DNA from 2 places in the Priestia sp. MDV22-iso46 genome. Region 2 is predicted to be linked to the other one. Evidence: a T-box and tRNA genes for the amino acid it is inferred to sense, from the RefSeq annotation. Region 2 holds a T-box; the other holds one or more tRNA genes.
The links. A T-box is a leader RNA that pairs with one kind of tRNA and senses whether it is charged. The one in region 2 lies ahead of leuS (leucine--tRNA ligase), so its partner is inferred to be a tRNA-Leu.
Positions count from the first base shown of each region.

Region 1 (16,353 bases), on a different contig from region 2:
TAACGTAACCATCACTAGTCCACCGGCTACATTACCTATATAAAAAGATTGAGTTGCCTTTTTCGTGTCTGGTGTATGGGAAGGGAAAATCATAAGCAGAATCGTATAAGTCAAAGAACTTATGCTTAAAAACGTTAAAACAGCACGAATAAAAGCTTTTGGATGGATTTCGAACACAGGCTGAAGATGCTCTATTTTAATTTGAGGGATCATAGACACAATGAGAAGCCCGAATAATCCGACAAACCAAGGGAATAAAATCTCGGCACTTCGTGCAATAACCTCTATTCCTAGGCGTACTCCTACGATGACCACACCCATAAATGCAATGTGGATGGCTGTAAGCGGGGTGTAGGGAAGAATTTGTGTAGTGAGAAAATTCCCTACATAGTAAAGAACTTGACTGCTGATAAATAAATTGGATAACACAAAAACAGCAGAAACAATCTTTCCAAATAGTTTGCCAAAAATTTTTTCGTTCATTTCCATCAGCGTAAGCGTTGGAAACATTTTTCCTAGTGAGGTAAAAAGCAAAACTAAGCCAATTCCTAATGCAACACCGAAGAGTGCGGCAATCCAGGCATCTTGATGAGCATCAGCTGTAATAGCGGCAGGTACAACAATAATTGTGCTTCCGATGCTATACAAAGTTACTAATTTGCGAAACTGCGCAGCTGAAATATTGATTTCATTAAGCAAAATGAGCACATCCTTTTGCCATATACACTAATTAAGTGATCCAACGGAATAATAAGTGACTTAAAGGTTGAAACATTACTTCTACCCAATCAGAAGGGTTCGGTAGAGGCAGCCGAAAGATTTTTGCAAGAGCGATTATGATACTGATTGTCATGAACACAATAAAAATGTTCCGTTCCTTTTTATGAGAGTGTTGAGGTAATCTTTTTATTTCCATCCATATAATCCCTGCACAAATGATCAAAAAGGAAAGAAACAAGTGCATGCAGTCAACCCCAATACATTTTTTCGTTCAGATAAGCTATTCGTATGATGTCCGCTAAAGAAAGTCATTATACATTTCTGTAAAATATAGAAAGTATTTCAGGAGATAGAAGATATTTTCTAGGGCTCTTATATGATTGAGGGGTTTGTTATGAGGAATATACACTTAGCTTTAACCTATTGAAGCGTTGTATGAATATGTAGAAAAATGCCACACTAAAGAGTGAACAAATGGAAAGGAGCACTATGATGAAAAAATTCCCATACAATAAAGATAAACAACAATCGTTTCAAGCAGCACAGCAGGGGCATAAAGAAGCAGTAGATGCATATGAACAGGCAAATGAAGCTAAAAATGATGCATCGTACGGCCATGAAGCGAAGCAAGCGATAGGTGAAGTGAATGAAGCCTCTCAGCAAATTGAGAATGCGCTTGAAAATGCTTCTGAAACACAGCGTCAGCGTTTAACAGAGTTTCAGCAAGATATAAAAGATATGGAGAACAACCTTAATCAATAAAAGAGCCGCTGTTTTACTTAGAACAGGTTCACAATAGGGTATAAATTGTAAAAGCAGAAGATAATGAACTTCTGCTTTTTTTATTGGTAGTGTGAACGTAGGTTTCGTGTATATAATTGCTTCTGGCTATTGTTTGGGGGAAAGGCGAAGACTTGCACGGAAATCAACAGTGGTGTAACAAATAATCCATCATTCCATTCTTATTTTAAAAGGTATAGAAGTTAAAAAAGTAAGAATCCTAATAAAAACAGAACGATAAGAATGGAAAGGGATTGTGACAGGAACATGCTAATAAATATACTAATAATGATTGTCGTATTGTACTTCATATATGTATTCGTAACTGCAGTGGTACTGTTTTATGTCCCTTTGCACAAGGGAAAAGACTTAAAAGTAATGAATACTGAGAATTTTTACGGAAAGGAAGAATCCACAGACCGGGTTATGCTTTTGGAAAACGGTTATTTTTCAGGGCTTGTTCGGATGCAGATGATTCAAGAAGCGAGGCATACAATTGATATTGCTTACTTTTCCATCGGTAAAGGTCGTTCTTCGGATTTACTTATGGGCGCTTTATTCGAAGCTGCGGATCGAGGTATACGTATTCGAGTGCTATTAGACGGGATCTCTCATGGGTTAAAAGGCAAGAGAAAAAATGTTCTTTATGCTCTAGCTTTCCACAATAATATAGAATTAAAGTACTATGAGCCCTTCACTATTTTTAAACCTTGGACCTGGCATAATCGTCTTCACGATAAAATAATAGTAGTCGATGGCCAATTAGGTATTATTGGAGGACGAAATATTGGAGATAAATACTTGGCCAGTCAACCAGATAAAAATTTTGTCTATGACCGTGATGTGCTGATTTATAACACAAAGCAAGAAAGTCATAGTGTCATTCTCTCAATGGAGAAGTATGTAGAGAAATTATGGACTCATCCGTATACACGCAAAGCTTTTCAAAAGCTCAAGAAGACTAAACAATTTCGTGGTCTTTCAGGAAAAAAATTGTTGATAGATCAATACGAAAAGGCAAAAAAAGCAAACGAACCTTTTGTCCATCCTTATATTGTATGGAGAGAATCAACGATGCCTACAAGAAAGGTTTCTTTTATTACAAATCCTATTCAGAGAATTAATAAAAGCCCTTTTATATGGAAAACATTTATTAAGCTTTCCCAACAAGCTGAAAAATCCATTGTTGTTCAAAGCCCTTATATCGTACCAACAAAAGAGATGGAACGGTATATAGATAAGCGGGTAAAACCCAAAGTACAAAGAATTATTTTAACTAATTCTATTACATCCACTCCAAATGCTATGGCTTTTTCTGCATACTTGGGAGTGAAGAATCACGTCATAAAAGCTGGTTCAAAGCTTTATGAATATCAAAAGCCCTATTCAATTCACGGGAAATCTGTTGTTTATGATCAGCGTTTAAGTGCAGTTGGTTCTTTTAACTTAGATTCCCGCTCTGCATTTTTAAATACTGAATCCATGGTTATGATAGATAGTGAAGAATTTGCAGCCGAGTTAACAGGAGCTATTGAAACTAAAATTTCTCACAGTATGCTTGTGGGAAATGAGGGAGAACCTGTGGATTTTAATACGGATTCTCAAAAAAACGTGCCTCCTGTAAAATCTGCACTTCTACATATTCTTTCGGTCTTTACGCGATTTTGGAGACATTTTGTATAGTACTATGTTACAGTAGAGTCTCTAAAAACAAATAGCGGAGATTAAAGAAGACTGCAGCTGGTGAAGGGAATGTGTAAAAAGCTGTGATATGCCTCACAGTTTTTTTGAAACTGCTAGTACTAGTTATGATTTATCAAAAGACCTATTGACGAAATTCCATATATGTTTTATTATGATATAGCGTCGTTAATAAACGAGGTTCTTTTGAAGAAATCATTTCTAGGGGCATAGTTTAAAGGTAGAACTACGGTCTCCAAAACCGTCAGTGTGGGTTCGATTCCTACTGCCCCTGCCATTTTGGAGTTATCTTTTAGTTCACACGCGGGTGTGGCGGAATTGGCAGACGCGCTAGACTTAGGATCTAGTGTCTTATGACGTGGGGGTTCAAGTCCCTTCACCCGCATCTTTATTTTCATATATGCGCGGAAGTAGTTCAGTGGTAGAACACCACCTTGCCAAGGTGGGGGTCGCGAGTTCGAACCTCGTCTTCCGCTTCTTTTCAAAAGCAGTTTGCATGTGCAAACTGCTTTTTTGTTGTAGAAATAAAGAGTTTTATTATGCTGTTTTTAATCAGAAATATTTTATTAAAGCAGTACTGCTTATACGTGTTGTTTTCGTGAATATACACATAATATTGGGGTTACATTAAAAGCTAATGAACGATACGTGAAGACATCTAATATGGTTTTTAAGATAGGGGAGAGTCCTATGGAATCTAGTTGGTTTTCCATTATACCGTTTTTAATTGTTATTCCAATAGCTATTTTCACCAAACAAGTGCTGCCAGGGTTGTTTTTGGGCTTATTAGTAGGCGCTTATTTGATTGATCATTCGATTATTGGAGGTGTTGAAAAGCTACTTCACTACGTTGTACAAGCTCTTAGAAATAAAAGTAATATAGAAATCGTCGTCTTTTTATACGCGTTTTCAGGGCTTATCGGAATGATTAAGATGGCTGGAGGAGTTAAGGGGTTTGTGGAAACTGCTGCAGAAAGAATTGATACAAGAAAAAAAGCCCTTATTTTAACCTATGTTTCAACCATTGGGACATTCAGTGCTCCGACATTTCGTTTTGTTACGATCGCGCCCATCATGAGAGCGCTGCTGAAAAAAGTGAAAATGACGACAGCAGAGCTAGGGTTTGTTATTGAAACAACTGCTACTCCTGTTATCGTCTTAATTCCTGTGGCAACGGCATTTGTAGGATATATGGTATCAATCATTCAAATGGCGATTGATCATCAAGGCATAAAACAAGACGCTTATTCTTTGTTCATTCAAAGTATTCCTTATAATTTCTTTTCGATTGTAATTATTTTAGTAGGGATTTATTTAAGCTTTTTTCATCATTCAACATCTACGGCTCCTATGAAGCTTGAGGAAGAAGACGAAAAAGATTGGCATGATTGTCATCCTTGCGTATCGAAGGATTTGCCTTCTAAGCCTTGGAATCTCTTAGTGCCTTTACTTGTCGTGATCTCACTCACCTTACTTTTAACATGGTGGAGTGGACATCATAAAAGTCACACCTTTTTTGAAGCATTTATTAAAGCAGACGTACTAGAAGCGATGGTAGTAGCTTTGATTATGACTACGTTAATTACCCTCATTTTTTTCTTATTTCAGCGCTTTACATTACAGAATTTGCTTAATGGTTTTATCACAGGAGGCAATGACTTAATGTCCGTTATTCTGTTGTTATCGGTAGTATGGGGATTATCCGCTGTTACAGAAGACTTGGGTTTTTCGAATTTCGTGACGGCACATTCTAAGTGGATTCCTCAAATGTTTGTCACTCCTTTTATGTTTGTGTTTGGAGCTGCTATTTCTTACTTTATCGGGTCTGCTTGGGGGACGTGGGGGATTTTAATGCCGCTTGGCGTATCGCTTGCAAGTTCTGCAGACCTTTCTTTACCGTTGATTATCGGTGCGGTATTTGCGAGCGGTTCATTTGGAGCGTTTTCTTCACCTTTAAGCGACGATACGAATACCATCGCCAAAATATTAGATTTATCTGTTATTGAATATGCCAAGTATAAATTAAAGCCAGCTTTAATTGCAGCAGGAATAACAGTTGCTTTTTATCTCGTTGTATCTTTCTTGTTTTGAATGAGAGAAATAGCCATCTAGTATCAATTTTTTATTTTTTTCAGCTTAACGTATGCATACAGTCCTAATGATAGGCACACTAGTATGATACAAGTAAGCGGAAATAAGATGGTATTAACAAAATGATCATAAAACCATATATACACGAAAATCACCTCACTAACTGCAAATTTATTGTTATTGTCTCTGCTGCCGCTTCCTATTCTTAAAAAATGCGATAAGCAGAAGCAGTATAGGTACGACAGCAAAAAGTGGCATATGTAAAAGCAATCTTGCTACGTGCAATCCTTCATAAAGATGCTCTTGAAAATTACTAGCGATCGTAATCGACAAAAACAACACAATGATGCCTAAAGGATATGCCAGACGTGAAGGAGATTTAATTTTAAATAAAGTAGCTGTACTTATTATAGAAGCATAAAACAAGATGCTAACTTTAAAATAAATCCCAATAACCATAGCGAACATAAAAAATACATCTAGACGCTCTAAAAAATCAGCTACTTGGATTGTTTGGACAGTACTCAGAAGAGGGAACTGTGATCTTGTCGTCAAATCAACTCCAAGCACGCTAATGTTAATGATCATCGTAATAATTAGATTAATTCCGCTTAATCCCGTTGCGCATAGCATGGTGACATTTGCTTTTTTAGGGTTGCTTAAATAAGGCAGAAGCATGGTAAATACAATAGCTTCTGTGAAAGGGAAATACAGCGTTTCGGTTAAAGCAACTTTGGCAACAGGAAGTATTCCTTCTTTTAATACCGGCTGTAAGTTCTTAAAATCAATTAATCCTGAGCTAATAATTAAGATGAAGCCTGCAATAGCCAGAAAATACATAAAAATAAACAGAAGCTCTCCTGACCTCGCTATTGCTTCAATTCCTTTTCGGGTTATATAGATAATGACCAGCATCAATAAAGCATTGGCAATAAATAAAGGCGTATCCGGATAAGCAAAAGTAAGAAGCATCTCTCCGAAATCTCTTAGAACTCGCGATGCATCGTATAAAAAATACACAATATATATGAAGGCAAGAAGTGTTCCCAGTACCTTACCTAAAATTTTCTGCATATACTCTGTAGGCAGGAGGTCCGGATAGTAGGAATAGAGTTTATGATAGATTAAGAAGAAAAAAAAGCTGCACAGCATTCCAATTAAAATAGCTAGCCACGCATCTTGTTTCGCTCCCATTGCAAGAGGGACTAATAGAGCGCTTCCCAGTTCAAATAAAACCATGAGAATAAATAATTGAGTGGCGCTAATTTTTGCTTTTTCCATATACCCAGTACCTCCTTGTCTTAGTGTTGTTTTTCTTTTACGCTAGAAAGAAATGATTTATTGCGCAGACCTGTTCGGCGAATATAAGCTTCTACCGTAACGTCTACATCTAATTTTGGAAAGTAAACGTCATCCCATTCTGATTTGAGTTTTTCCCACTGATTGGGGCGCGTGCGTTCCAGCGCTTCTCCAAATCCAAAGATATCAACTTTGTCTGTCTGAGCTTGTTTAATAGCCGTTTGTAATTCTTTTTTTATTTCTTTACCTGCAGCTTTTTCCATTTTTTTGATTACAGCAGGTTGACGTGTATCAACAGGGACCTCCACTTCTCCAAGATCGCCTTCTACACGAGTATGAACGGACGCATAAGGTTTTCCTTTTATCATTTTTACAGATACATCCGTTTTTTGACGAACTGTTTGATAGGCAAGCGCTTCTTTTTTTCCTTTCCAATCTACATTAATATCGGTTCCTTGTATTTTATCAAGGATCCAAACACTGCCTCTGGCTGGACTATTGTACAACCAGTCGATTAACTTTCCATTTTTAAAAACAGCAATGCCAGAAGCACGAAGGGTAGCTTCTGGTGCGCTTTGCTGGAGATTATCTAATTTTTCTGCTTGTTGAGGATTTCCAACTAAACGAAAACCCGATACTAGCGCTTCTCCTCCGGGAGATTCGAGAGATCTCATCACTTCTTGAAAGGAAACCTTTAGGTTTTCTCCCCATTTTCTTTGAGTGAACTCCAGCGTTTTCATAATTTTGTTTGCTGGAATTTTATCGACAGGCGTTAGTGCTTTTACCAAATCAGCAGCACTTGATTGGTTTGCGATTACTAAGGAAGTCGTAATTCGAAACTCAGGATCGCGATCAATAGAATCAATAAGAATGTTAATTCCTTCTTCACGCGCTAGTTTTTCTCCGATCACGACTAAGTTGGTATGGGCATAATAAAGTCTTCGGGAAATTCTAGCTGAAGCGCGTCTGCTTGCTTCAACTAAATTATTACCGGAAGCGGAATAGATCGTAACAGGCGGACTTTGAGTACCGCCGCCCCCTTGTAAGCCAGCTACATTTCCCGGGTTAATAATTTGAAAGGTAAGCTCATACCGCCCGTCTTTCGTTTTATCAATGCCCATTGCTGATACAAATGAAAGGTCCGTTAACTCTTTTTTACTCCAGCAGCTAGTAAGCAATACCATCATTATGGTCATTACCAGTAAAAATAAACTTTTACGTTTCATTTTGATCATCTTCTTCCATTTCCTGATTAATCATGCCTCTTGAAGAAGGAGGCTCAGGCTTTTGATGTTTGCTTTGACGAACTTTGTTATCACTAATTAATTTAGGTCTTCTTCTCATCGTCCACCAAGGTAACCGAAGCAATGTATCTTCATTGCTTACAGGAATAAAGGGTGCTAATGGCGTCATGTAAGGAACACCAAATGAACGTAAGCTGCACAGGTGTCCAACCCCCATTAAAAGAATAAGGATAATGCCATAGAAACCGAATGTAGCCGCTCCTAATATAAATAAAAAACGAATTAAACGCGCTGAAATAGCCATATCGAAAGACGGTGTGGCAAAGCTAGCAATGGCTGTAATCGATACAATAATAACCATAGCTGGTGAGACGATCCCTGCTTGGACCGCTGCTTGCCCAATAACAAGAGCTCCAACGATCGATACAGCAGAGCCGATAGCTTTTGGTAAACGAATCCCTGCTTCACGCAAAATTTCAAAGGTGACTTCCATAAAAAAAGCTTCCACGAACGCGGGAAATGGAACGGATTCTCGCTGTGCCGCAAGAGCTACAATAAGCGTTGTGGGTACCATCTCTTGATGAAATGTCGTAACCGCCACATACGTAGCAGGAGCGATAAGTGAAATCATAAACATAAACACCCGCAAAAGACGAATGGACGTCGCAATATCAAAGCGTGCGTAGTAATCTTCAGCCGATTGGAAAAATTGAATGAACAACGCTGGAGCGATAAGTACAAAAGGAGTGCCATCCACAAAAATAGCAATTCTTCCTTCCAAAAGGTTACCCGCCACCACATCGGGTCTTTCTGTATTATAAATAGTTGGAAAAGGAGTGACCGTTTGATCTTCAATTAGCTGCTCAACATAACCTGATTCCAAAATACTATCAATATCAATGTTTTTTAATCGCTTTCGAATTTCTTTTACAACTTTATCGTTTGCGATGCCATGAATATACATAAGAGTGACATCCGTTTTAGTTACCCGGCCAATCTTCATCGACTCTAGCCATAAGTCGGGTGTTTTAATAATTCGGCGCACCATGGCTAAGTTTGTGCCAATAGACTCAGTAAAGGCACCTTTTGGTCCTCGCACTACCATTTGGGTAGTAGATTCTGCAATGGCACGCTTTTCACCGCCTTGTGTACTCACGCTGAGTACGCGGTTTATGCCGTCGACAATAAGAAGGCTGTCACCTGACATTAAAGAAGAAAGTAAATCATTCCAGTTGTCTGCAAACGATACGTTACCCATTGTTACGATGTCTTCGGAAATTAACTCTAATGCATTTTGATCGTTTAGGTCGTTTTTTTGATTATCTTTCATAAGAGACTGCAGTAAGTAATCTTGAATAGCCTGATTATCTACAATCCCTTCTATGTAGACGATAGCAGCAGCCAAGCTGTTATTGACGCCTATTTTAAAATGACGAATCACAATATCTGAGCTGTTTCCAGTTTTCTCTTTAATGAGGGTAAGGTTTTCAGACAGCAGATTCTTAAGAGAAGACACTGTTTGTTCGTTGTTTGTTTGATCTGCCTGAGGTTGAAGTTTATTTTTAGATTTTTGATTTTTAAAGAACGAAGGCATAAATGAAAGCACCCTTACTATAGTTTTTATTAATTTGACCAAAAACCGTATAATTATGTAATTTTTAACAAAATATCTTTTGCATGACGGTAAATAAAAATGACGACCCTATGAGGTAAGTAATGATTAGGTGAGGAGAGAAAATGATGAAAATTATTGGAGTTAGCCTGCTGCTATTTGGATCTGTGATCGCTCTTTCTGTAGGAATTGATCTTTTTCAAGGAACAAACGTACTGCAGGCACTATACAATGCTTTAAGCCCGTTTCGTGTAATGGAAGTGGCCGAATTATTTGTCCTTTTTTCTCTTTTGTTTTTCTTTTTCGCAGAGTCACTTTATCTTGTTTTAAAGAAGCGTCAACAAAAGCAATAGTAACTTGGTGCAAAGAGGTTTTTATATCTTCACTATCGAAACAAGCGTATAGAGAGATAGCTTTGAGATAGGGGAGAACCACATGAACATTGAGACTAAAAGATTACTAATACGCAAATTTAAATATGAAGATTGGCAAGATGTCTACGCATATACATCTGATGCTAATGTCATGAAGTATATACCAGAAGGTGTTTTTAGTAAGACTGATGCGAAGAAATTTTTAAATGAAAATATGAAAGAAAATGTTAAAAATTTTCCAGTTGTATTAAAAAACAAAAAAATTCTAATTGGTCATATCGTCTTTTTTAACTATTTTGGCAACCATACTTATGAAATTGGCTGGGTATTTAATTCTCTCTATCATCAGAAAGGATATGCTTCAGAAGCGGCAAAAGCAATAGTGGACTATGGCTTTAACACAATGAAACTGCATCGGATTATTGCTACTTGTCAACCTGAGAATACGTCTTCTTATCGTGTTATGGAGAAGATCGGGATGAGAAGAGAAGGGTATTTTAAAAAATGTATTCCAACTGAAAAAGGATGGTGGGATGAATATTATTACGCGATTTTAAAGGAAGAGTGGAAATGAGCTTTACTTTTACGGAATTGCATTTTCCGAGTTATAAAGACGAAAACAAGCCCAATTTTAAAAAAATGAGCAGAACAGCAAACCAAAACGTCTAGGCAGACATACAATAACCTATCCATGAGAAACACCCCATGTTTGAACCTTCTTTGTTTTAGCAACAGAAAATTACGTTGAAAGGGAGTGCTTGTATGTCTAATGCTGGATGTGGATTTGGTTCTGGTTTCGCTTTATTAGTTGTATTATTTATTCTATTAGTAATTATCGGATGTAGTTGTTATAGCGGTGGTTACGGTGGCGGCTACGGCTGCTAATTATATCACTGAATAGCCTAAAGGATACCCTTTAGGCTTTTTTATGTTCATTATAAAAAGCTGGAAGAGATGATTAATCGGCAGGCTCAGTATCAACATGTGATTCAATTTTTTTCTCTTTCTGCAATTGATTAATAGAAGCCCAAGGCACGCGGCGAGGCTTGTATTCAATCGCATCGGTAGAATAAACGGCTACGCTTACGACTCCGCCGTGCACCTGCGCTCGAATCAACAAAGGATCACTATACGTATTTTTAAAATGAAAGTCAGGTCCATACCAGCTCACGGTAGCATCTCGCCCAGGAGGTACGTAGGAAACACTGCGGCTATGTGAGTAACGCTGCGTAATTGTTACGCCAGCGTTATCGACGGCGTTAAATAAGGTAGAAGAAACTTGGCAAATTCCTCCTCCAACTCCTTCAGAATACTCTCCTTTTACAATGATTGGCGCACGCATATACCCTTTGGCTGCCGTTCTTTTTCCGACGGTTTGATTAAACGAGAAAACTTCCCCAGGAAATATGACGCTGCTGTCTAGTGATTCAGCCGCAAGGGAAATATTGTGAGAACGATTTTTATTATGAGGGTTAAATAACGTATGATAATGACCGATTTGCTTAATTCGAATCGTTGCAAGCAGCTCCTTATCCACGCGAGGCGGAACAGGAAGCGTCGGGATTTCTAATGTTGACGTACCGCCGTTAAAAAAATAAGTATAAAATTTCTTCGCAAAATCTTTATGATATAGTTTGACACCCGCTTGCTCAGGAACAATTTGTCCGCTTTTATCAATGCGGGCATTTATGGGCTCTCTATATGTTTTTTTATCCAATTCTTTTAGAAGAAGATTGTATCGATCAAGATCAACCATAGGTACAGGAAGAAGAGGCACGGCCACTTTGTCCCGTTCAATCCGTTCAATTGGGTTACCGTCATGAGTAATAGATAGGTGGTCTTGTGTAGAAAGAGGTTGAATGAGCATTAAAAGTCCAACCATCCAAGTGAAATTCATATCATATACCTCGCTTTCACCTGTTAGTATGAATAAAATGAACCGTTTAATGTATAAGATTCACAAGCTCTTTTTTGTATTATTTTCCATGAGCTTAGCGTGTAAAAATTTCTATTTATAATTGTATGTGTACTTTCGCATATTACATAGAGAAACTACAAGGTAATGAGGGTAGACAATGACAAAATTAATGATTTTAGTCTTTATGCTTATTAGTTTTTTTGTGCATCCCCAAAAGATGAAAGCAGAAGAAAACCTTACGTACTTTCCCGTAAGTGACACAGGAAAAGTATTAAAGTGGAAACGTGTAGAAAGCTTACTGCCAAAGGGGAAAAAATTTAAAGTGATCGATGTAGAAACTGGTTTTTACTTTTATGTGCAGCGAAGAGCAGGCTCACACCATGCAGATGTTCAGCCGCTTACACGCCAAGATACGAAAATAATGAAGCACTTATATAATGGGAAATGGAGCTGGAACCGAAGAGCTGTTCTCATTCCGTTTAAAGGTCAAATGCTTGCAGCTTCCATGAACGGAATGCCTCACGGAGCCGGTGCGCTTGACAATGGGTTCCCCGGTCATTTTTGCATTCATTTTGCAGGAAGTACGACTCACAAGTCTCAAAATGTGGATCCAGGTCATCAGTTAATGGTATTAAAAGCAGGAGGAAAGCTTGATGAATATGCATTAAAAGCTGAGCCGGCAGAAGTCGTAAATATGTTTTTAACAGGATTAAAGCAAGATGACGATGCCTTAATGCAGCCGGTTTTGCGCGTGAAGCAAGAGCATAAGCTATGGACAAAACTGCATAGTATCTCCACTATTTATTATAAAACGGACTTATTTCATGCAAAAAAGTATAGAACAAAAGAGAAAATCGCCGTAGATTGCCTTATTTATTACGAAGATAAAGGGGCTCAAAAGACCACGATGGTTTTTACTTTAAAAAGAAACCCGTTAACAAACGGGTGGGAAATTTCTTCACTTACATTGTAAGTACTGATTAATGCTTAAAAACACATCTGACAGAAAACAGATGTGTTTTTAAGCATTTGTTTAGTTCTTTAGTCCTTCGCAATGTTATAGTGTAAAAACGTGCTTACATACGATAGAAAAGAATAAAAAAGGGTATAAGTAATAATATTACTCTTTCTACAAAGAACTCTACAGCACGAAAGGAGAGGGTGTTTATTTTTTCATATTGGTTTAGCCGCTTAGTTGCTGCAGACCCTGGACGAAAAAGGCTCAAAACAGCTTCTAAAGCTACGATCAGCGTCATTACAGCGGTCGTTATTATGCTGATCGTATTAAAAGCAGCGGGAAGCTCACAAATTACCGCTGCTATTTTAGCAGGTGTAATCGGCCTGATGGGTATATTGGTCGTGAATGATGAAACAACAAACGCAAAAAAAGTGACAACAGGCTTAGTAGCACTTTCCAGCGCCGTTTCTCTCGGAATTGGCTCGTTTTTATCACGATATGGACAAGCAGAAAATATTTTTCTTGTTCTGTTGGTGTTTTTGTCTTTTTATTTACAGAAATTTGGTATTCGCTATTTTTCCCTGTCGATGGTAGCATTTATGTCGTTTTATTTTGCTTCTATTTTACACGTCACATTTTCTCAGCTGCCGTGGCTGTTAGCTGGCGTTGTAGTAGGAGCCTGCTGTGCATTTATCTATAATTTTGTTATCTTTAAAGACCGGCCTGCCAACGTGCTGAGGTCTTCAATGAAATCATTTCATATTCAAGTGAATTTGGTGCTTGATTTAATTATTGAGTTAATTCAAAAGAAACAAATTGAACCGGCTCAAATCAAACAATATAACCGCAATATTAAAAAACTAGCAGAGTATGCCCGTGTAGCATCAGAAGAGCTTGGGAATACAGATCCCCACGACATATGGCCTGGCGTAACAGCTGAACAGATGCGCCTTTATGTATTTGATACAGTTATGCTGCTTCAGACATATTCCCCGGCGATTCGAAAGCTCAGTGAATTAAAAGCATTTAATCATTTTGACATTCAGCAGCTGCTGTTAAAGCTAGTGGAATCGATTCGCGAAGCAGAAGTATTAAATGAAAATCCTACTCATTCCTTAACGGATGCAGCTCAGCATCTGCAAGAGCTGCGCCAAAAATTAAGTGAACTCGAACCTCAAGATAAAAGGTATAAAGACTGGCTTTACTTAATCCGCCGTATCGAAACGATATCAAATCACGTGATTGATGAAGCCTATGAGCTGCAGCAAGCAATTGTGAAACAAGAAAAACAGCCTCAAAAAGAAGCGGAAGAAAAAGAAGGCGAAGAGGACAATGATGAAGAAAAAGGATTAAAACCATCTACGAAAAAGTCTATTCAAGCGGTCATCACCGCTGTTGCCACGTTAATATTTGGCTCTTTTTTATCTCCATCGCATCAATATTGGGCGCTGTTAGCAGGCTATCTAGTGCTTCTTGGTACAGAAACGATAGGAAGTACGTTTGTAAAAGCCGTGCAGCGAAGCGTAGGAACGCTTTTAGGAGCAGCTGTTGGCTTTGTTGTCGCAAGCTTTGTCTCACCCGGGATACTTGAAATAACGCTGCTTTTTATCTGTGTGTTTATGGCTTTTTATTTCTTTCCTATTACGTATTCGTTTATGAGCTTTTGGATTACGATGATGCTCGCCTTTATGTATGACATGCTTCTTGGGGGGATTTCAGAGAGTTTATTACTAGCTCGCGTATTAGATACAGTTGTAGGAGTTGGAATTGGTTTAGCCGTATCTGCTCTTGTGTTTCCTAAAAGAACAAGAGATAAAATAACCGACACCTCAGTAGAATACGTAGCGGCTTTAAAAGAATTTGTTCACACTTATTTGCATCGTTTTACGAAGCAGTATGCGTTGGCCAATTTAGCTGATAAAGGAATGGAATTAGAAAAAAAGCTAAAACAGCTTCATGTCGATTCAGATCCTATTATCAAAGGTTTCGTTGGCCGTTCACGTCTTCAGCAATTTTTGACCGTCTTTACCGCCATTAATTATTACGCCAAGCATTTGGTAGCTTCTTCTACTAGAAACGAGGCTTTTTATAAGGAAGCAGAATTTCATGGCGTAGTAAAGGAAGTGGAAGAGAAAGTAGCAAGCAACTTCACTCAGCTTGAAAAAGCGTTACGAGGAGAAAGAGGAACGTATGTATACACGCTTGAAGATGTAAGACAAAAGATTGAACAATCTTTAGATTATTTTGATACGTCCGTTCAATCAAGAAATTTACAGCATCTTCAGCTGCTGCATAACATTTATTACGTATGGAAAATCAATCAATCGGTTGTTCACTTAGCCAAAGAGCTAGGGGCAGAAGAAATAAGTAGTGAAGACTAAAAACCAGCGAATATTTCGCTGATTTTTAGTCTGATGAATAAGGAGACGTATCTTTTCTAATCGTTCTCCACGTTGTTTTAAGACCGGCATAGCTGCCAATTGCAGCGTATCCATAAAAATATCCCATAAACAAGCCGGCAATAATATGATGAGGATGACTGATAAATACTGAAAAAAGCACGCCAACAGCTAAAGCAATAGTCGGAACATATTGCTTTTTAGGATGGAAAAGCCATTTGATCAGCTGCGTCACGATTAATACGATAGGAACGCCAATGACTGCGTCCCAAAAATTTGTATGAATTGTAGGGAAATCCATATTCAAGCACCTCGTTAAATGTGTTAGATGTAAGGTTATCTATGCTGCTTACCTTAAAACACTTCAGTTAGTTATGAGGTGCTCCAGGTGAATAATAATAAGGTGGAATTTTAAGCCAGCCTTTTTGCTGCATCAGACTTTTCACTTTTGATCCTAATATGACCTTTTCAGTGTGGAATTTTAGCCACATCAATCCAATATCGGTTCTAATAGACTGTCCCATATTTGTGCTGCACATGACGATATTAGAGGCAACTTTTACAGATATTAAGTTAGCGATTTCAGAATCCGTTGCTTTTGCTCCTAATGGAATGCTGTTAGGGTCGGATTTGGGCTTGGTAGCCGGTATTTCAGGAAGCAGGATTCCTTCTTTAACCATTAATTTCTTTAGGGTATCAATCTGAGATTCAGCCAGGTTTTTTGAGTCTTGAATAAGCTTAAGCAGTTCACTGTTGGTTGTTGTATTAAGACAGGTTTCTAAGGCAGGTACTTCTTCCGCTAAAGCAGTGAAATATAACCAGCATCCCATAGCCTCACCAATATGTGGGGGAGGGGGCGAATCATCTGTAGAAGAGTTCTTTATATAATCAAGTAGTGTCTCAATGACGTTAATCATAACTTTTCACCCTTTATATAGTTTATCCATCTCCATTATTACCTTCAGCAGAAAAGGATAAACACAGCTAAGAAATGTTACATATAAAATTGATTATGATGAGTGGAAGAAAAAGCATCTCACGCAGCCATTTATAATGATGACAGTACATTTACTGTCACCACATCTAAAGGTATAAAAATTGCGGCAATGCGTACTAAATATGTTAGGGCTAGAACATGAAGTAAATAGAAAAAAATCTCCTTGCTCATTAAGGAGATTTTTTTATCAGATGTGTTATATCGTTTTTCTCCGATGCTCTCTCCATAAAGAAGTTAATTCCTCTGACCAATATTTATAA
Region 1 covers NZ_JBZVWT010000001.1:700,654-717,006, reverse strand. The annotation lists gene AC4NPH_RS03755 (GerAB/ArcD/ProY family transporter) at 1-708, opposite strand, end outside; gene AC4NPH_RS03750 (hypothetical protein) at 1,213-1,482, shown strand; gene AC4NPH_RS03745 (phospholipase D-like domain-containing protein) at 1,789-3,183, shown strand; tRNA gene AC4NPH_RS03740 (tRNA-Trp) at 3,405-3,478, shown strand; tRNA gene AC4NPH_RS03735 (tRNA-Leu) at 3,505-3,586, shown strand; tRNA gene AC4NPH_RS03730 (tRNA-Gly) at 3,606-3,677, shown strand; gene AC4NPH_RS03725 (Na+/H+ antiporter NhaC family protein) at 3,892-5,292, shown strand; gene AC4NPH_RS03720 (GerAB/ArcD/ProY family transporter) at 5,470-6,573, opposite strand; gene AC4NPH_RS03715 (Ger(x)C family spore germination protein) at 6,594-7,817, opposite strand; gene AC4NPH_RS03710 (spore germination protein) at 7,807-9,429, opposite strand; gene AC4NPH_RS03705 (YczF family membrane protein) at 9,576-9,800, shown strand; gene AC4NPH_RS03700 (GNAT family N-acetyltransferase) at 9,883-10,395, shown strand; gene AC4NPH_RS03695 (YjcZ family sporulation protein) at 10,584-10,706, shown strand; gene AC4NPH_RS03690 (VanW family protein) at 10,780-11,718, opposite strand; gene AC4NPH_RS03685 (hypothetical protein) at 11,897-12,712, shown strand; gene AC4NPH_RS03680 (FUSC family protein) at 12,901-15,078, shown strand; gene AC4NPH_RS03675 (hypothetical protein) at 15,104-15,397, opposite strand; gene AC4NPH_RS03670 (DUF3231 family protein) at 15,465-16,013, opposite strand; gene AC4NPH_RS03665 (hypothetical protein) at 16,290-16,353, opposite strand, start outside.
Region 1: it encodes a tRNA-Leu, which carries the amino acid that the T-box ahead of leuS (leucine--tRNA ligase) is inferred to sense. The anticodon was not compared.

Region 2 (16,353 bases):
AAGAAGAGATGACCGAAGAAATGACGCAGAAAATAAAAGCAGGATATTTTCCTTATATTCAAGGCTTACATATTTTACTCGATTATTTAATTGACCAAGAAGAAGATAAAGCAGGAGGAGATTTGAACTTTTGTTTTTATTATCCTCATTATCAGCAAATGATGGATCGCTTTTTGCATTTTGTCGTAAAAGCGGACGAATATGCTAAAAAACTGCCGGATTATCACTTTCACTGCTTTATCTATAAAGGACTCTTGGGCGTTTATTTGTCAGATCAAAAAGTGCGGGCACAAAAACATGTTCATGTGAATGCACGTAGGTTAATAAAAGCGGGGGGAGCCCTCAGCTACTTTTTCTATATCAACGGACGCTTGTACCGAATGTTAAAAAGATAAGCCATATGCGGCTTATCTTTTTTCAATAGCAATGATGAAGGGAGGGTTGTTTTGCTGATTCATGAAACGATATTGTAAAACGTGAACGTCTTTTTGATCAAGATTTTGGACATACGTTAGTAAATCGTCTCTTTCTTGTTTCCCTTGTTCGTGTCCATGATAAATAACGAGCACAATCACTCCTTCAGGTGCTAACAAATCAAGTAACTGCTCAATTGCAGAGATTGTTGTTTCAGAAGTGGTGACAATGTCTTTATCTCCACCTGGTAAATAACCTAAATTAAAGACAGCGCCCGTGACTCGTCCTTTAATAGAACGAGGAAGCATGTTTATATTGCTATGGCTTTCTTGGATAAGTGTTACTCTGTTTTCTACATGGTGTTCTGTCAATCGCTGCTGAGTTGCTTGAATGGCTTGAGGTTGAATATCAAATCCATATACATGACCTGTATCTCCGACTAAGTTAGCTAAGAACAATGTATCATGTCCATTTCCTGCTGTGGCATCAATCGCGACATCTCCTTGAGCCACAGCATTAGTGAGCAATGTGCGGGCAAAAGGCAGGATACGTTCTATTTTCATCTTTCCATCAACTCTTTTTCATAAGATTTTCCTTGATAGCTTTGACGACGTTCGAGCTCTTGATCAATGGCATTTAATACGCTCCACTTATTTACGCTCCACATCGGTCCAACCATGAGGTCTATCGGTCCATCGCCTGTAATACGATGAACAATCATCTCAGGAGGGATTACTTCGAGCTGATCGCATACAAGCTTTACATATTCTTCAAATGAAAGAAATTCAACAAGGCCCTTTTCATACTGTTTGACCATAGGAGTTCCTTTTAGTAAATGAAGCAGATGAATCTTAATTCCTTGAACGTCTAATTTTGCTACTTCACGTACCGTTTCCATCATCATATCAGGTGTTTCTAAAGGCAAACCATTAATGATGTGAGAACAAACGCGAATACCGTGTTTTCTGAGCTTTGCTACGCCATCTACATAGCATTGATGATCGTGTGCCCGGTTGATAAGCAGTGAAGTTCGTTCATGAACAGTTTGCAGTCCAAGTTCTACCCATAGATAAGTTCGTTCATTTAATTCAGCCAAGTATTCCACCACATCGTCGGGGAGACAGTCAGGGCGCGTGGCGATAGAAAGCCCAACAACTCCGGGAAGCTTTAAGACGGCTTCATATTTTTCACGAAGCTCCTCGACAGGAGCATGAGTATTAGTAAATGCTTGAAAGTAAGCAACGTATTTTCCGTCTTTCCATTTATGATGCATTTTTTCACGGATTTCATTAAATTGTGTCACAAGGTCATCCGCTCTGTTTCCGGCAAAATCCCCCGAACCGGCAGCACTGCAAAACGTACAGCCGCCGTGAGCTACTGTGCCATCTCTGTTTGGACAATCAAATCCTCCATCTAAGGCTACTTTAAATACCTTATGGCCAAAGTGGTTACGTAAGTGGTAATTCCAGGTATGATAACGTTTGTTTTCAGATTTATACGGAAACGGGTTTGTCTGATTCAAATCAGCAACCTCCTTTTTACATGCAATATACATCAACAAATTGTATCAAAAACGTGAAAAAGTGCCAAACAAATTTAAGGATGCTTATATTTAACAGGTTCTTCTTGTCGTAAAGGGAAGTAAAGTTGCGCAAAATAAGACAGAAATGAACGAATAGGAGGAATAGAGAATGACAACTCGTCAAGCAGTGGATCAACTTATGCAACAGTGTGAAGATGCTATTCGCTTTGGACAAGGCCAGTTGCAGGAAGGCATGAAGCAAGAACATTATAACGACACTGAATATACAAAAGCACAGGAAAAATTAGAAAATGCTTATAAAGAAATTGAAGAGTTTTCTCACAGTGCAAATGCACAGCAAAGAGAGCAGCTATATCGCATGCGCCTGCAAGTTCAGCAGCTGCAAAATAAATTGATCACAACTCAGCATTAAGGAGAGGATTTTATGGCAACGCGTTCAAATCAAAATAATCCGGAACAAAAAACAAAAAACGGGATCAACAGCAATGACATTGAGCTAGGAAAAGATTTTGATCCAGTAAAAGAATTAAAGGCACGAAACAGCAAGCGTGCACAGCCGGTTCGTTCGAAGCAAAAGTAAGCGGTAAAAAGGTGATTTTGCATGATATTGTCATGTGAAATCACCTTTTTAAATAGTCAGCGAATTTCAAATAAATTGTCTATATGTAAAAGCATTGCGAACCCTTTAAGAAAAGACTAGAATGTACGTTGGCATTCGAATAGATAGGGGGGAGATCAATGCCCAAATCACTTTGGTTTTTGATTATTGGTATGCTTGTAAACGTAACGGGAGCTTCATTTTTATGGCCTCTCAATACCATTTATATAAATGAACATTTAGGAAAGTCGTTATCCGTCGCAGGAGTTGTTCTTATGCTGAATTCTGCTGCAAGCGTAGTAGGAAATTTGCTTGGAGGAACTCTTTTTGACAAAATCGGAGGATATAAATCCATTTTATCAGGAATTATTATTACTCTTATTGCATTAGTGGGACTCGTGTTTTTCCATGGTTGGCCTACATACGTTGTTCTCTTGGTTGTTGTAGGGTTTGGATCTGGTATTGTGTTTCCATCTATGTATGCAATGGCAGGGTCCGTTTGGCCACAAGGCGGAAGAAAAGCATTTAATGCGATGTACGTTGCTCAAAATGCAGGAGTAGCTATTGGCGCCGCGGTAGGGGGCATTGTAGCGTCTTATTCATTTACGTATATTTTCTTAGCTAATACAATTTTATACGTTATTTTTCTGCTTATTGCTATTTTTTCATATCGTCATATTTCGGTTACCGTTGGACAAACGAATGTCCTTAATGAAGCAGGGAGCATTGGGCATAAAACGAAGCTGACTGCTCTTCTTATTTTATGTACGGGGTATGTCTTATGCTGGGTTGCGTATGTTCAGTGGCAAACAACGATTGCTACGCATACGCGTGAGCTGAATATACCTCTTTCTAGCTACAGTTTGCTTTGGACGATTAACGGGATTTTAATTGTAGTCGGTCAGCCTTTGATCGTACCCATCATTCAAAAAGTAGCAAAAACGTTAAAAGTACAGGTCCTAATTGGAACGGTTATTTTTGTGGCTTCTTTTGTTATCGTGGTGAATGCTACAACATTTCCGCAGTTCTTAACAGCAATGGTTGTGTTAACAATTGGAGAAATGTTCGTTTGGCCAGCCATTCCAGCTGTTGCAAGTCAGTTGGCTCCATCTGGAAGAGAGGGATTTTATCAAGGCGTAGTTAACAGCATGGCTACTGCAGGTAAAATGATTGGTCCTCTCTTTGGAGGCGTTATTTTCGATGCGTTTAATATGTCTACGCTGTGCTATTTATTAATTGGGCTATTGCTATTCAGCATGTGTACAACATGGATATACGATTATAAATTAAAAGAAAAACGTCAGCGTTCATTAACCATCTCTAAATAAATAGAGGTGGTTTTATTTTTGACTGTTAAATAAACGTAGGAATGTCTTCAGTATTCCTTTAATAATATAGTAAGGGTTGTGACAAGCAAAGAAAGGAGTATATACCTGTAAATATGTAAGCGTTTTCTAATTATATGACTTCATGGGGGGCTAGAACATGCTTAGTATGATTGGATTAATTGGAGGGTTATTGCTGCTCATTGTACTAACGATGAGAGGCATGAATTTATTTATAGCAGGTCCGCTCAGTGCTTTAGTTGTTGCGTTAACAAGCGGAATGCCTTTATTTCCGCAGCTGGTGAAAGAAGGAGAAGCAAATTTTGTTGGAAATTACATGTCTGGTTTCACAGGATTTATTGCTTCTTGGTATTTAATGTTTCTATTGGGCGCCGTCTTTGGAAAAGTGATGGAAGACAGCGGGGCTGCTGATAGTGTTTCTCGCTGGATTGTTAGTAAACTAGGAATGAAAAGAGCAGTGTTGGCGATTGTCCTTGCCTGTGCGGTCTTAACATACGGAGGAGTCAGTCTGTTTGTAGTAGCATTCTCTGTCTATCCAATGGCTTTAAGCTTATTCAAACAAGGCGATTTGCCGAGGCGGTTTATCCCTGCTGCTTTAGCATTCGGTTCAGTTACGTTTACGATGACCTCAGCTGGGTCGCCTGAAATCCAAAACTGGATTCCAATTGAATATTTGAAGACTAGTCCGTATGCAGGATGGGAAGTTAGTTTAGTTGTAGCAGTAGTGATGGCTGTATTCGGCTACTGGTGGTTAAAGCGCTTGATTTCAAAAGCAGTTAAAAATGGAGAGCGTTTTATATCACGCGAGAAAGATCCAGTAGTAACGGAAAATCAGTCTCTTCCTAATCCTTTATTAAGTTTGCTTCCGCTTGTGGTCGTGCTCATTATTTCTTTTGCACTTCATAAGCCACTTCAGCAATCTGCGTTGATTGTCGCACTTTTAAGCGGGATCATTGTCACTTATATTGTGAACCGAAAGCATTTTAAAGGATTTTGGAATGCAGCTTCAGAAGGAACGCTGGGTGCGTTAATTGCTATTGGGAATACAGCCGCTGTCGTAGGTTTTGGAGGAGTTGCTAAGGCTGTTCCCGCGTTTGGAGTGGCTGTAGATGCCATGACGCATATTCCAGGAAGTCCGTTGATTGGGGGAGCTATTGCCGTGAGTGTTATCGCGGGGATGACAGGTTCGGCTTCAGGAGGTCAGGCGATTGCTTTGCCAATTTTAGCGCCTCACTATCTAGATGCTGGTGTAAATCCAGAAGCTCTCCATCGCGTAGTAGCTATTTCCTCTGGAGTATTAGATTCCTTGCCTCATAATGGTTATGTCGTAACAACAATTAATTCTATTTGCGGAGAAACTCATAAAGATGCGTATGGATCAGTTGCAGCAATGACGGTGATTGTGCCGCTTGTTGGTCTTGTACTTGCGATTATCCTGTTTTCTTTTGGATTGGGCATTTAATAATAGCAGCTAAAGGAAGCAGGGACAGGAATAAAAGTATTTTAGTTGAAGGAAGATCCGAACGATGAATCGTTCGGATTTTTTCATGTTTATGGTGCACGTAGGTTTCATTTGTTTAGGTGCTTCTAGCTGTGGAGTGGAGGGAAAGACAAAGACTCCTGAAATAGGTGAGACCCCGCATGAGTGTAAGCAACGAGGAGGCTCATCGGCTGCCCGCGGAAAGAGAAGTCTTGCACGGAAATCAACAGTGGTGTAACCAAGAGATTCATACTAGCGCATTTATCCCATTTGTTCGTCTTTAAATTGGATTGATTTAATTATGTCTCAATCCTTTTTTGTTTGGCCGTGGATGTATGTTTTTGGGAGAAGTTGTTCATATATAAGAATGAAAGAGAGGATTTAGCAACAAAGCAGTGCTGCAGTGCAGAAACTTTTACAAAATCCGTTGAACAACTTGCAGTTTACGAACATATTATTTACAATACAAGGTAGTATGATGTAAAAACTATGATAAGGAATAGTAGTGAACGAAGCGAGCTAAGAGAGTTGACGGTTGGTGCGAGTCAGCAAACGAGCGTTCATGAACTCACCTTGGAGTTGTAAATGTGAAGTAAAGTAACATTTGCCGTCTATCCGCGTTAAGGAAAATGAGTGAGTACATAATTGTGCTAATTTGGGTGGTACCGCGGGAAGTTTATTCAACCTCTCGTCCCTTTGTTTGAGGGATGAGGGGTTTTTTAGTTTAATTAAATACAGCTGGAGCGTACAAGGAGGATTATGTATGGCTTTTAATCATGAAAAGATCGAACAAAAATGGCAAAAAGTTTGGGAAGAAAATAAAACATTTAGAACAACAGAAGATGAAGGAAAGCGTAAGTTTTACGCATTAGATATGTTCCCTTATCCATCTGGCGCTGGTTTACACGTTGGGCATCCAGAAGGTTATACAGCAACGGATATTTTATCTCGTATGAAGCGTATGCAAGGATACAATGTACTTCATCCGATGGGATGGGATGCATTCGGACTACCTGCTGAACAGTATGCATTAGATACAGGAAACGACCCGGCTGAATTCACTGAACTTAACATTAATAATTTCCGTCGTCAAATCAAATCGTTAGGTTTCTCTTACGATTGGGAGCGAGAAATTAATACAACTGATCCAAACTACTACAAATGGACGCAGTGGATTTTCTTACAGCTATATAAAAAGGGCTTAGCTTATGTGGATGAAGTAGCTGTTAACTGGTGTCCTGCTCTAGGAACAGTACTTGCGAACGAAGAAGTGATTGACGGCAAAAGTGAGCGTGGGGGACATCCGGTTGAGCGTCGTCCAATGAAGCAGTGGATGCTTAAAATCACAGCTTATGCAGATCGTTTACTAGAAGATTTAGATGAGCTTGATTGGCCAGAAAGTATTAAAGAAATGCAGCGCAACTGGATTGGCCGCTCTGAAGGAGCTCACGTGCACTTCACAATCGATGGATACGACGACACGTTTACTGTGTTCACAACGCGTCCTGACACGCTATTTGGGGCAACGTATGCCGTTTTAGCACCTGAACATCCGTTTGTGGAAAAAATTACAACAGCCGAACAAAAAGAAGCAGTAGAAGCGTATTTAGATCAAATTAAAAGCAAAAGCGATTTAGAACGTACAGACTTAGCCAAAGACAAAACTGGCGTATTCACTGGTGCTTATGCAATTAACCCTGTAAACGGCGAGAGAATGCCAATTTGGATTGCTGACTATGTTCTAATGAGCTATGGCACCGGTGCAATTATGGCTGTTCCGGCTCATGATGAGCGTGATTATGAATTTGCTGTTAAATTTGAACTGCCTATTAAAGAAGTAGTAGCGGGCGGAGACGTTTCAAAAGAAGCTTATACAGGCGACGGCGAGCACGTTAATTCAGACTTCTTAAATGGTTTAGATAAAGAAGAAGCAATTTCAAATATGATTCAGTGGCTTCAAGCAAATGAAAAAGGTGAAAAACAAGTAACATACCGTCTGCGTGACTGGTTATTCAGTCGTCAGCGCTACTGGGGTGAACCAATTCCTGTTATCCACTGGGAAGATGGCACAACGACTGCAGTTCCTGAAGATCAGCTTCCGCTTGTGTTACCAAAAACGACTGAAATCAAACCGTCAGGCACAGGTGAATCTCCGTTAGCAAACATTGATGACTGGGTGAATGTTGTAGATCCGGAAACAGGCAAAAAAGGGCGCCGCGAAACAAATACAATGCCTCAATGGGCAGGCAGCTGCTGGTATTACTTACGCTACATTGATCCGACAAACAGTGAAGCGTTAGCAGATGCAGATAAATTAAAAGAATGGTTGCCGGTTGATATTTATATCGGTGGAGCTGAACACGCTGTTCTTCACTTATTATATGCTCGTTTCTGGCATAAGTTTTTATATGATATCGGCGTAGTTCCAACAAAAGAGCCGTTCCAAAAACTGTTTAACCAAGGTATGATTCTTGGAGAAAACAACGAAAAAATGAGTAAGTCAAAAGGTAACGTTGTAAACCCAGACGAGATCGTAGAAAGCCACGGAGCAGATACGCTTCGCCTTTATGAAATGTTCATGGGGCCTTTAGATGCATCAATCGCTTGGTCAACAAAAGGGCTTGATGGTGCACGCCGTTTCTTAGATCGTGTATGGCGCTTACTTGTTGACGATAACGGTGAATTAAGCAGCAAGGTTCAAGAAAGCAATGACACTACGCTTGAACGCGTGTATCACCAAACGGTGAAAAAAGTAACGGAAGATTACGAAGGCCTCCGTTTTAATACAGGTATCTCTCAGCTTATGGTATTCATCAATGATGCATACAAAGTTGACGTGCTGCCAAAGCAATACGTAGAAGGATTTGTGAAGCTATTAGCACCAATTTGTCCTCATACGACTGAGGAATTATGGAGCAAACTAGGTCACGAAGATACAATTTCGTATGAGGCTTGGCCTGCGTTTGACGAAGCGAAACTTGTAGATGATGAAGTGGAAATTGTCGTTCAAATTAACGGTAAAGTACGTGCGAAAGTAAACGTACCTGCTGAGGCATCTCGTGAAGAGCTTCAAGATATTGCAATGGCTAATGAAGATGTTAAAGAGTTCATTGAAGGTAAGACAGTGCGCAAAGTGATTGCTGTGCCTGGTAAATTAGTAAACATCGTAGCTAATTAAGTATTGATGTAGAACAGAACTCCTGACTAAAGAGCTGTCAGGGGTTCTGTACTAGACCTAAGCGCCTGATGTCCGCCTTTCGGGTTAACATCAGGCGCTTAGTTAAATCTTTAACTACGATTGGAAAAGCTTAGGCAGGCTTGCTGCTTAAGCTTTTCTTATTTTGTGGCATAAAGGTATTTGAATTTGCTACAATAGCGATAGCAAGCTGAATGAAAGAATAGAGAGGAATGACGAAGATGGAAGAAGTAAAAGTAATTACGCCTGAAGAACTTCAAAAACGTGTTGAAAATGGAGAAGAACTTCATTTAGTTGATGTGCGCGAAGATGAAGAAGTAGCAGAAGGAATGATTCCAACTGCTAAACACATTCGTATGAATGATATTCCAGCTAATGTGGATTATTTCGATAAAGACAAAGAATATATTTTCATTTGCCGTTCGGGCCGCCGCAGTGAAAACGTATGTTACTACCTTCAAGAACAAGGATATAAAGTAACAAATATGGCTGGCGGTATGTTAGAGTGGGAAGGAAAAACGGTTAATAAATAAAAAAGAGGCTGAGACAAAAGTATCTTAGCTGAAGTGAAAAATGAACCATTGATCAACATGTTTGATTAGTGGTTCATTTTTTTTGTTATGGTGAACATAGGTTTTATTTGTTTCGTTTCTTCTAGCAGTTGATTGGAAGGCAAGGCGACGACTCCTGCGAGAAAAGCGGAACAGGTGAGCCCCCCAGGAGCGCAAGCGAGGAGGAGGCTCACCGGCCGCCCGCGGAAAGCGAATTCTTGCAAGGAAATCGACTGCCGTGTTACAAGCGGTTCAGCTCATGTATCCCATTTGTTCGTCTTTAGATTGAATTAATTTAGTTATGTCTCAACCTCTTTTTTGAATGAAACTTCTGCCATCCGACTAAAATGATAGCAGGAAAACAAATGATGACTAAATCTATAAAAGCCCTCATAAAAATAGAGGTAGTAAGAGATTGAAAATCCGTACAAAAACCATCATCAAGAGAAACAGTCCATTCTGATTGAAACAAATTTGATAGGACAAGGTGGTAGAAGCTGTGATACAAGTAAAAATGTTTGATAAAGAGCATGAAAAAGATTTAGAATTTGCGGTGAATCGATTTTTACGGAAACTAGAGGATGAAGACGTCGTTGATATTAAATACCAAGTGACAGTGGATGTTGATCGTGATGAGCAGGTGTACTGTTTTTCAGCCATGGTTATGTATAAAGCCTAGCATATTATGCTAGGCTTGTTGCAAATTCTCCTGCATTACTGCCAGCCAAACGGCCTGTTACAAGAGCAGAAGTGATATTGTATCCTCCAGTATATCCGTGGATATCAAGAATTTCCCCGCAGAAGTAAAGGCCTTGCATAAATTTCGAAGACATTTCTTTTGGGTGAATTTCTTTAACGGATACGCCGCCTCCTGTTACGAATGCTTTTTCTAAAGAAAGCGTGCCGTTTACAGCAAATTCAAATCGTTTGCACAGTCTTGCAAATTCTCTCAGTTTCTCATGCTGAAGCTGTCCTGCTAGCGCTTGGCTATCAATGCCTGCTTGCTCGAGTAAAAACAATAGATAGCGTTCAGATACAAAACCTTTTAAGACATTTTTAATTGCTTTTTTCGGCTCTTCTTTTGTTGTTCTGACTAATTGTTGGAAAATATCTTCTTCGTTTTGGCTAGGAAATAAATCAAGAGACATTTGAACAGTGTTGCTTTTTTGTTTCTTTAACTCTTTAACAACATATTGGCTGCAGCGAAGAGCGGCAGGGCCAGAGATGCCAAAGTGAGTGAAAATCATATCCATTTGATGAGTAATGACAGGTTTGCCTTTTTTATTAAGCACGCTTAGTCCTACATTGCGAAGCGATAGACCTTGAAGCGTTTTGGTTTTAATAAAGTGTTCGCTAGATGTAATAGGAACTTCTGTTGGGTAAAGTTCAGTAATTTTATGCCCCGCATCTTTTGCCCATTGATAACCGTCTCCTGTCGAACCTGTATGAGGTACTGATTTTCCACCTACTGCAATCACAACGCTTTTCGTTTGGATTGCTTCCCCGTTTTGAAGCACAACTTCTTTTACCGTGTTATTCTCATAGTTTACGCGTTTAACGGCTGTGTTTGTGCGAATCGTCACACGAAGACGGTGAAGTTCGCTAATTAATGCGTCAACAACAGATTGCGCTTTATTGCTGACCGGAAACATACGACCGTGATCTTCTTCTTTTAATTTAATTCCAAGGCCTTCAAAATAAGAGATGATATCTTCGTTATTAAAAACAGAAAACGCACTGTATAAAAAGCGTCCGTTTCCTGGAATGTGTTTAATAAGTTCATCAATGGGAAGACGGTTTGTCACATTACAGCGTCCGCCTCCAGAAATGGCAAGCTTTCGTCCAAGTTTATTGCCTTTATCAATTAATAATACGTTTGCACCTGACTCACCAGCTGCAATCGATGCCATCAAACCAGAAGGTCCTCCTCCGATTACGACTACATCATATATCATACTTTCACCAACCTGTCTATTCTTAAAAAATTTTAGTTTGTTCACTGACAAATCTCTCAACATTGGATAAAATGGGCTATAGTCTTTGTTTTTTAGTTTGTTGACGAGTGCGAGTGAGTATAAGACCTTTCTTAGTGTATACTGTCACTTGCTTCTTTTCAATTCTATCATTATTATCATTATGTAACATTAAGTATCGGAGGCAAACGTATGTCTGATTCAAAATTGTTAAGAGGGACCTTTGTGCTAACGCTTGGCACCTATGTATCCCGAATCTTGGGAATGATTTATTTATTTCCATTTGCGATCCTTGTTGGAACCGTAGGGGGAGCACTGTTTGGTTACGGATATAACCAATATGCTATTTATTTAAGTATTGCTACAGCCGGTATGCCAATGGCCGTATCGAAATTTGTATCAAAATATAATGCACTCGGTGATTACTATACGAGTAGAAGAATGTACCGGGCCGGCATGAAATTAATGCTTGTCACAGGAATACTTGCATTTTTACTTTTATATTCGTTAGCTCCTGTTATGTCTAGAATTACACTGGGAGGTTCTGATTTAAATAACTCCTTAGAAGATGTAGTAATGGTTATGCGAATGGTTAGTGTTGCGTTAATTGTAGTACCGATGATGAGTTTAATGCGAGGATTTTTCCAAGGTCACCAGTCTATGGGACCAACAGCTGTTTCACAAGTAGTTGAACAGCTTGTGCGGGTTGTCTTTTTATTGGCATCTACCTATATCGTCATCAAAGTTGTCCATGGAAGTCTTGCATTAGCCGTTGGATTTGCTACGATGGGGGCTTTTGTAGGAGCTCTTGCTGGACTGGCTGTATTAATTTGGTATTGGAAAAAACGAAAGCCTTATCTTGATAAAATGGTGAACGAGCAGACGGTAACGCCTACGCGTATTTCTACCGTATCCATTTTTAAAGAGCTGCTTACGTATTCATTGCCATATGTCTTTGTCAGCTTGGCTATTCCGCTTTATCAGTATGTGGACCAATTCACATTTAACCGTGCGATGGTAGCGGCTGGACAAAAAGAAATAGCAGAGTCAATGAACGGAATTGTTCAGTCTTATGTTCCAAAGCTTGTGATGATTCCCGTTTCATTAGCTACTGCGTTCGGTTTGACTCTTGTACCAACGATTACACGTTCCTTTGTGAATAAAGATTATAATGTACTGCAAAAGCAAATTGATCAAACATATCAAACGATTATGTTTCTTGTGCTGCCAGCATCTGTAGGATTAATGGCTTTAGCTGGCCCAGCCTATACGTTTTTCTTTGGAACAGATGCATCGGATGCGGGTGGAAATGTCTTGCTTTACTATGCACCGGTAGCTTTATTGTTCTCATTTTTTACGGTTAATGGAGCTATTTTACAAGGAATCAACAAACAAAAATATGCTGTTTTAAGTCTATTATTTGGATTGATTGTGAAAATTGTCGTGAACGTTCCATTTATTCTTATGTTCCACGAGATTGGTTCAGTTTTAGCGACAGCACTAGGCTATATCGTATCTCTTGTTTATATGTTTGCGCTTATTCAAAAACACGCAAAATATAACTACAGTGAGTTTATAAAACGCTCTGTGCTTATTCTCATTTTTGTTGCGATTATGGGAATCAGCGTAAAAATTGTCGCAACAGTGATTGGTCTGTTTACAACGCCAGGACGATTCTCTGCCACTGTTATTACGATTATAGGAGCAGCAGTAGGCGGCATTATTTACTTTATTATTACCTATCGTTCAAGCCTGCTTGAAAAAGTAATGGGAGCGAGGGTAACAGGTGCAATTGAACGAAAGATACTGCGCCGAAATAAACAGCGCAGTGCCTAAGAAGATGACTCGTTAGAGTCATCTTCTTTTCAAAAAAGAGGAGGATATTACATGCGTTTGGATAAATTGCTTTCTACCATTGGGTACGGAAGCCGAAAAGAAGTTAAAGGTCTTTTAAAGACTGGAGCTGTTAAGGTAGACGGTACAGCAGTTAAAGATGCTAAGGTCCACGTTAATCCAGATGAACAAGAAATAACTGTGCATGGCGAAGCCGTTTCTTACCGAGAATTTGTTTACTTTATGCTTCATAAGCCGCAAGGCGTCATATCAGCAACAGAAGATTCTCTTCATGAAACAGTTTTGGACTTACTTGAACTTGACGATGCTGTGTATGACCCATTTCCGGTAGGGCGTTTAGATAAAGATACAGAAGGGCTCTTGCTGCTGACGAATGACGGTCAGCTTGCACATCAGCTGCTATCTCCTAAAAAACACGTTCCTAAAACATATTTTGCAAAAATTAATGCACCGGTGACTGAAGAAGATGCTGAAGCATTTAGACAAGGTGTCACTCTTGATGATGGATATGTAACAAAATCAGCAGAGTTAAAGATACTAACAAGCGGTGTGGAATCAGAAATTGAATTAACGATCGTTGAAGGGAAATTTCATCAAGTGAAGCGTATGTTTGAAGCAAGAGGAAAAAAAGTAACGTATTTAAAACGTTTATCTATGGGAGCTTTGCTATTAGACGAGTCGTTAGATTTAGGAGAGTATAGGGAGTTGACGGAAGAGGAACTAGCTTTATTACAACAATCAAATGCCTAAGAAGAGGCGAAAGAAAAAGGAACCTAAGTCTAAAATGGTTCCTTTTTTTGTCCACTTTGTTAGACAAGTGAAACATTTCACGTTAAAGCACTTAAACGAGTACCAACTCTGCTTGACGTGCAAATGGAGCGGGGGACTATGCACTCGTCCAAGTCTGGACTTTCTACTGCGTAGAATTTTATCTCTATATATAAATCACTTACTACCCTTGAAATAAACTTACTAGGATGACATCTTGACCTTCTTTTGCGTAGTCGTCCATGTACCGCGACTTGGGCTGCGAACTAAATCATTATATGCTAACACATTCAAGTCACGCTGAATGGTTCTTGGTGTAATACCAAATTCGTCTACGAGCTCTTGCGTTGTAACTGTTCCATTTTTACAAATGAACATATAGACCGATTTGATACGAGTTAGCATTCGATTAGTTGAAGGTTTCAAAAAACCACTTCCTTATTCGTTTTTCGTAAGGCACAACTTCTTTATAACTCTGAGATGTCAAGCACTATTTCAGTCCTTATCCTTATTGTACACAAAATCGACAGAAAAATAAAAGAGAAAACGCAAATTAACACAATATTTACAAAAAATGATATAAATATGTAATCCTTTCGTAACATCTCCTTCCTCTATTTGCACATTTTTTATAGTATATGTAAACAATAAACAAATAGAATCCGTTTTTATCGATTGTGCCTACAAATTATTTCCCGGAATTTTGACTCTGTAAACCTTTGATATGAAAGGAAAGAGACAATTATTTCTTTCTATATAAAGGTATGATAAAGTTAAATTTACCAATAGTAATGATAGATACAATCTGTAAAAGCAGGAAAAGGAGACAAACAGATGACGGCAATTAATTGGAAAGAGGAAGTTCAAAAAAGAGAAGCTGAAATTCTAGCTGAGACGCAGCGTTTTCTACAAATTAAAAGTGTTTTGACAAGCACAGAAAAACAAGAAGAGCCATTCGGACCTGGAATTGCTCAAGCGCTTCACTTTCTTTTAAATAAAGGAAAAAATGACGGGTTTTCCGTCAAGAACGTAGACGGATATGCTGGTCATATTGAGGCAGGAGAAGGGAAAGACCTTCTTGGTATTCTTTGTCACGTAGACGTTGTTCCTGAAGGAGACGGGTGGTCGGTTGATCCATACGGCGGTGAAATAAAAGACGGGAAAATTTTTGCTAGAGGAGCAATCGATGATAAAGGCCCGACGATGGCTGCTTATTATGCGATGAAAATTGTGAAAGATTTAGGGCTTCCTCTATCTAAACGGGTGCGAATAATTATTGGAACGGATGAAGAAAGTGACTGGAGATGTGTGGACCACTACTTCAACCATGAAGAGATGCCAACTATGGGATTTGCGCCGGATGCGGATTTTCCTATCATTTTTGCTGAAAAAGGCATTACAGACGTAGAAATTCGCCAGCAGCCAATTGAAGGAACAAAGGGAAGCGTTCAGCTTACATCATTTGTCTCTGGGCGACGCTACAATATGGTTCCTGATCTTGCAACAGCTGTTCTTGAATTCCATAGTGAAACGGATATTGAAAATAAATATGATCAATTTTTAAAGGATCAGTCTTTAAAAGGTTCAATAACAGACAAGAGCGGTGTATACACACTTACTTTAGAAGGCGTTTCAGCACATGGAAGTGTGCCTGATAAAGGGAAAAATGCTGGCCTTACGCTTCTTCGCTTTTTACACACATTAGAACTTGATGAACAAGCTAATCAGTTTGTAGGTTATGCAAATGCGTATTTAGTCCAAGGTGCACTAGGAGAAAAAATGGGCTTAAATCGCAAAGATGAGGTCACGGGTGATTTAACGATAAATGTTGGAATCATGTCTTACAATCAAGAAGAAGCGGGGCACTTTGGTTTAAACATTCGCTATCCTGTATCAGCTCATATTGACGATATTATTGATACGATTAAAGAAAAAAGTGAATCTTATCAAATGACCATCAAACATTTTACAGATTCTAAACCGCATCACGTCGATCAAAAACATGAGCTTATTCAAACGCTTCAAAAGGTTTACCAAGAACAAACAAATGAAGAACCTACACTTATTTCAATTGGAGGAGGAACATATGCCAGAGCATTAGAAGCGGGTGTGGCATTTGGACCTCTTTTCCCAGGCCGTGAAGAAGTAGCGCACGAAAAAGACGAGTACATGGTAATTGAAGATTTACTTCGTGCAACAGCTATTTATGCACAGGCTATTTACGAATTAGCTAAATAAAAAAAGCGAACGCCTTTGCGTTCGCTTTTTTATTATTCAAATGAGAACAGGTCGCTTGATAAGTAACGTTCACCTGTATCGCAAGCAATACATACGACCACTTGATCAGGAGATAATTTTTTGGCTACCTCGATAGCAGCATAGCACGCAGCGCCAGATGAAGGACCGACTAAAATTCCTTCTTCAGAAGCCAAGCGTCGCGTAATATCGTAGGCTTGTTCATCTTTAATTTTTAAAATTTCATCGTAAACATCTACATTAAGCGTATCAGGAATAAACCCAGGGCTTGTTCCTACAAGCTTGTGCTTCCCAGGTCTTCCTCCAGATAATACAGGAGACCCAGCTGGTTCCACAACATGAACGGTCATATTTGGGTAGTTTTCTCTTAGGAC
Region 2 covers NZ_JBZVWT010000006.1:44,104-60,456, forward strand. The annotation lists gene AC4NPH_RS23700 (tetraprenyl-beta-curcumene synthase family protein) at 1-395, shown strand, start outside; gene mnmM (tRNA 5-(aminomethyl)-2-thiouridylate-methyltransferase MnmM) at 408-977, opposite strand; gene mnmL (tRNA modification radical SAM protein MnmL/YtqA) at 974-1,936, opposite strand; gene AC4NPH_RS23715 (YtzC family protein) at 2,106-2,369, shown strand; gene AC4NPH_RS23720 (hypothetical protein) at 2,382-2,537, shown strand; gene AC4NPH_RS23725 (MDR family MFS transporter) at 2,696-3,883, shown strand; gene AC4NPH_RS23730 (GntP family permease) at 4,041-5,363, shown strand; gene AC4NPH_RS23735 (hypothetical protein) at 5,428-5,619, shown strand; T-box leader at 5,862-6,080, shown strand; gene leuS (leucine--tRNA ligase) at 6,145-8,559, shown strand; gene AC4NPH_RS23745 (rhodanese-like domain-containing protein) at 8,799-9,110, shown strand; gene AC4NPH_RS23750 (sporulation protein Cse60) at 9,628-9,807, shown strand; gene AC4NPH_RS23755 (BaiN/RdsA family NAD(P)/FAD-dependent oxidoreductase) at 9,812-11,083, opposite strand; gene AC4NPH_RS23760 (putative polysaccharide biosynthesis protein) at 11,294-12,937, shown strand; gene AC4NPH_RS23765 (pseudouridine synthase) at 12,989-13,705, shown strand; gene AC4NPH_RS23770 (DeoR family transcriptional regulator) at 13,928-14,149, opposite strand; gene pepV (dipeptidase PepV) at 14,558-15,961, shown strand; gene cysK (cysteine synthase A) at 15,994-16,353, opposite strand, start outside.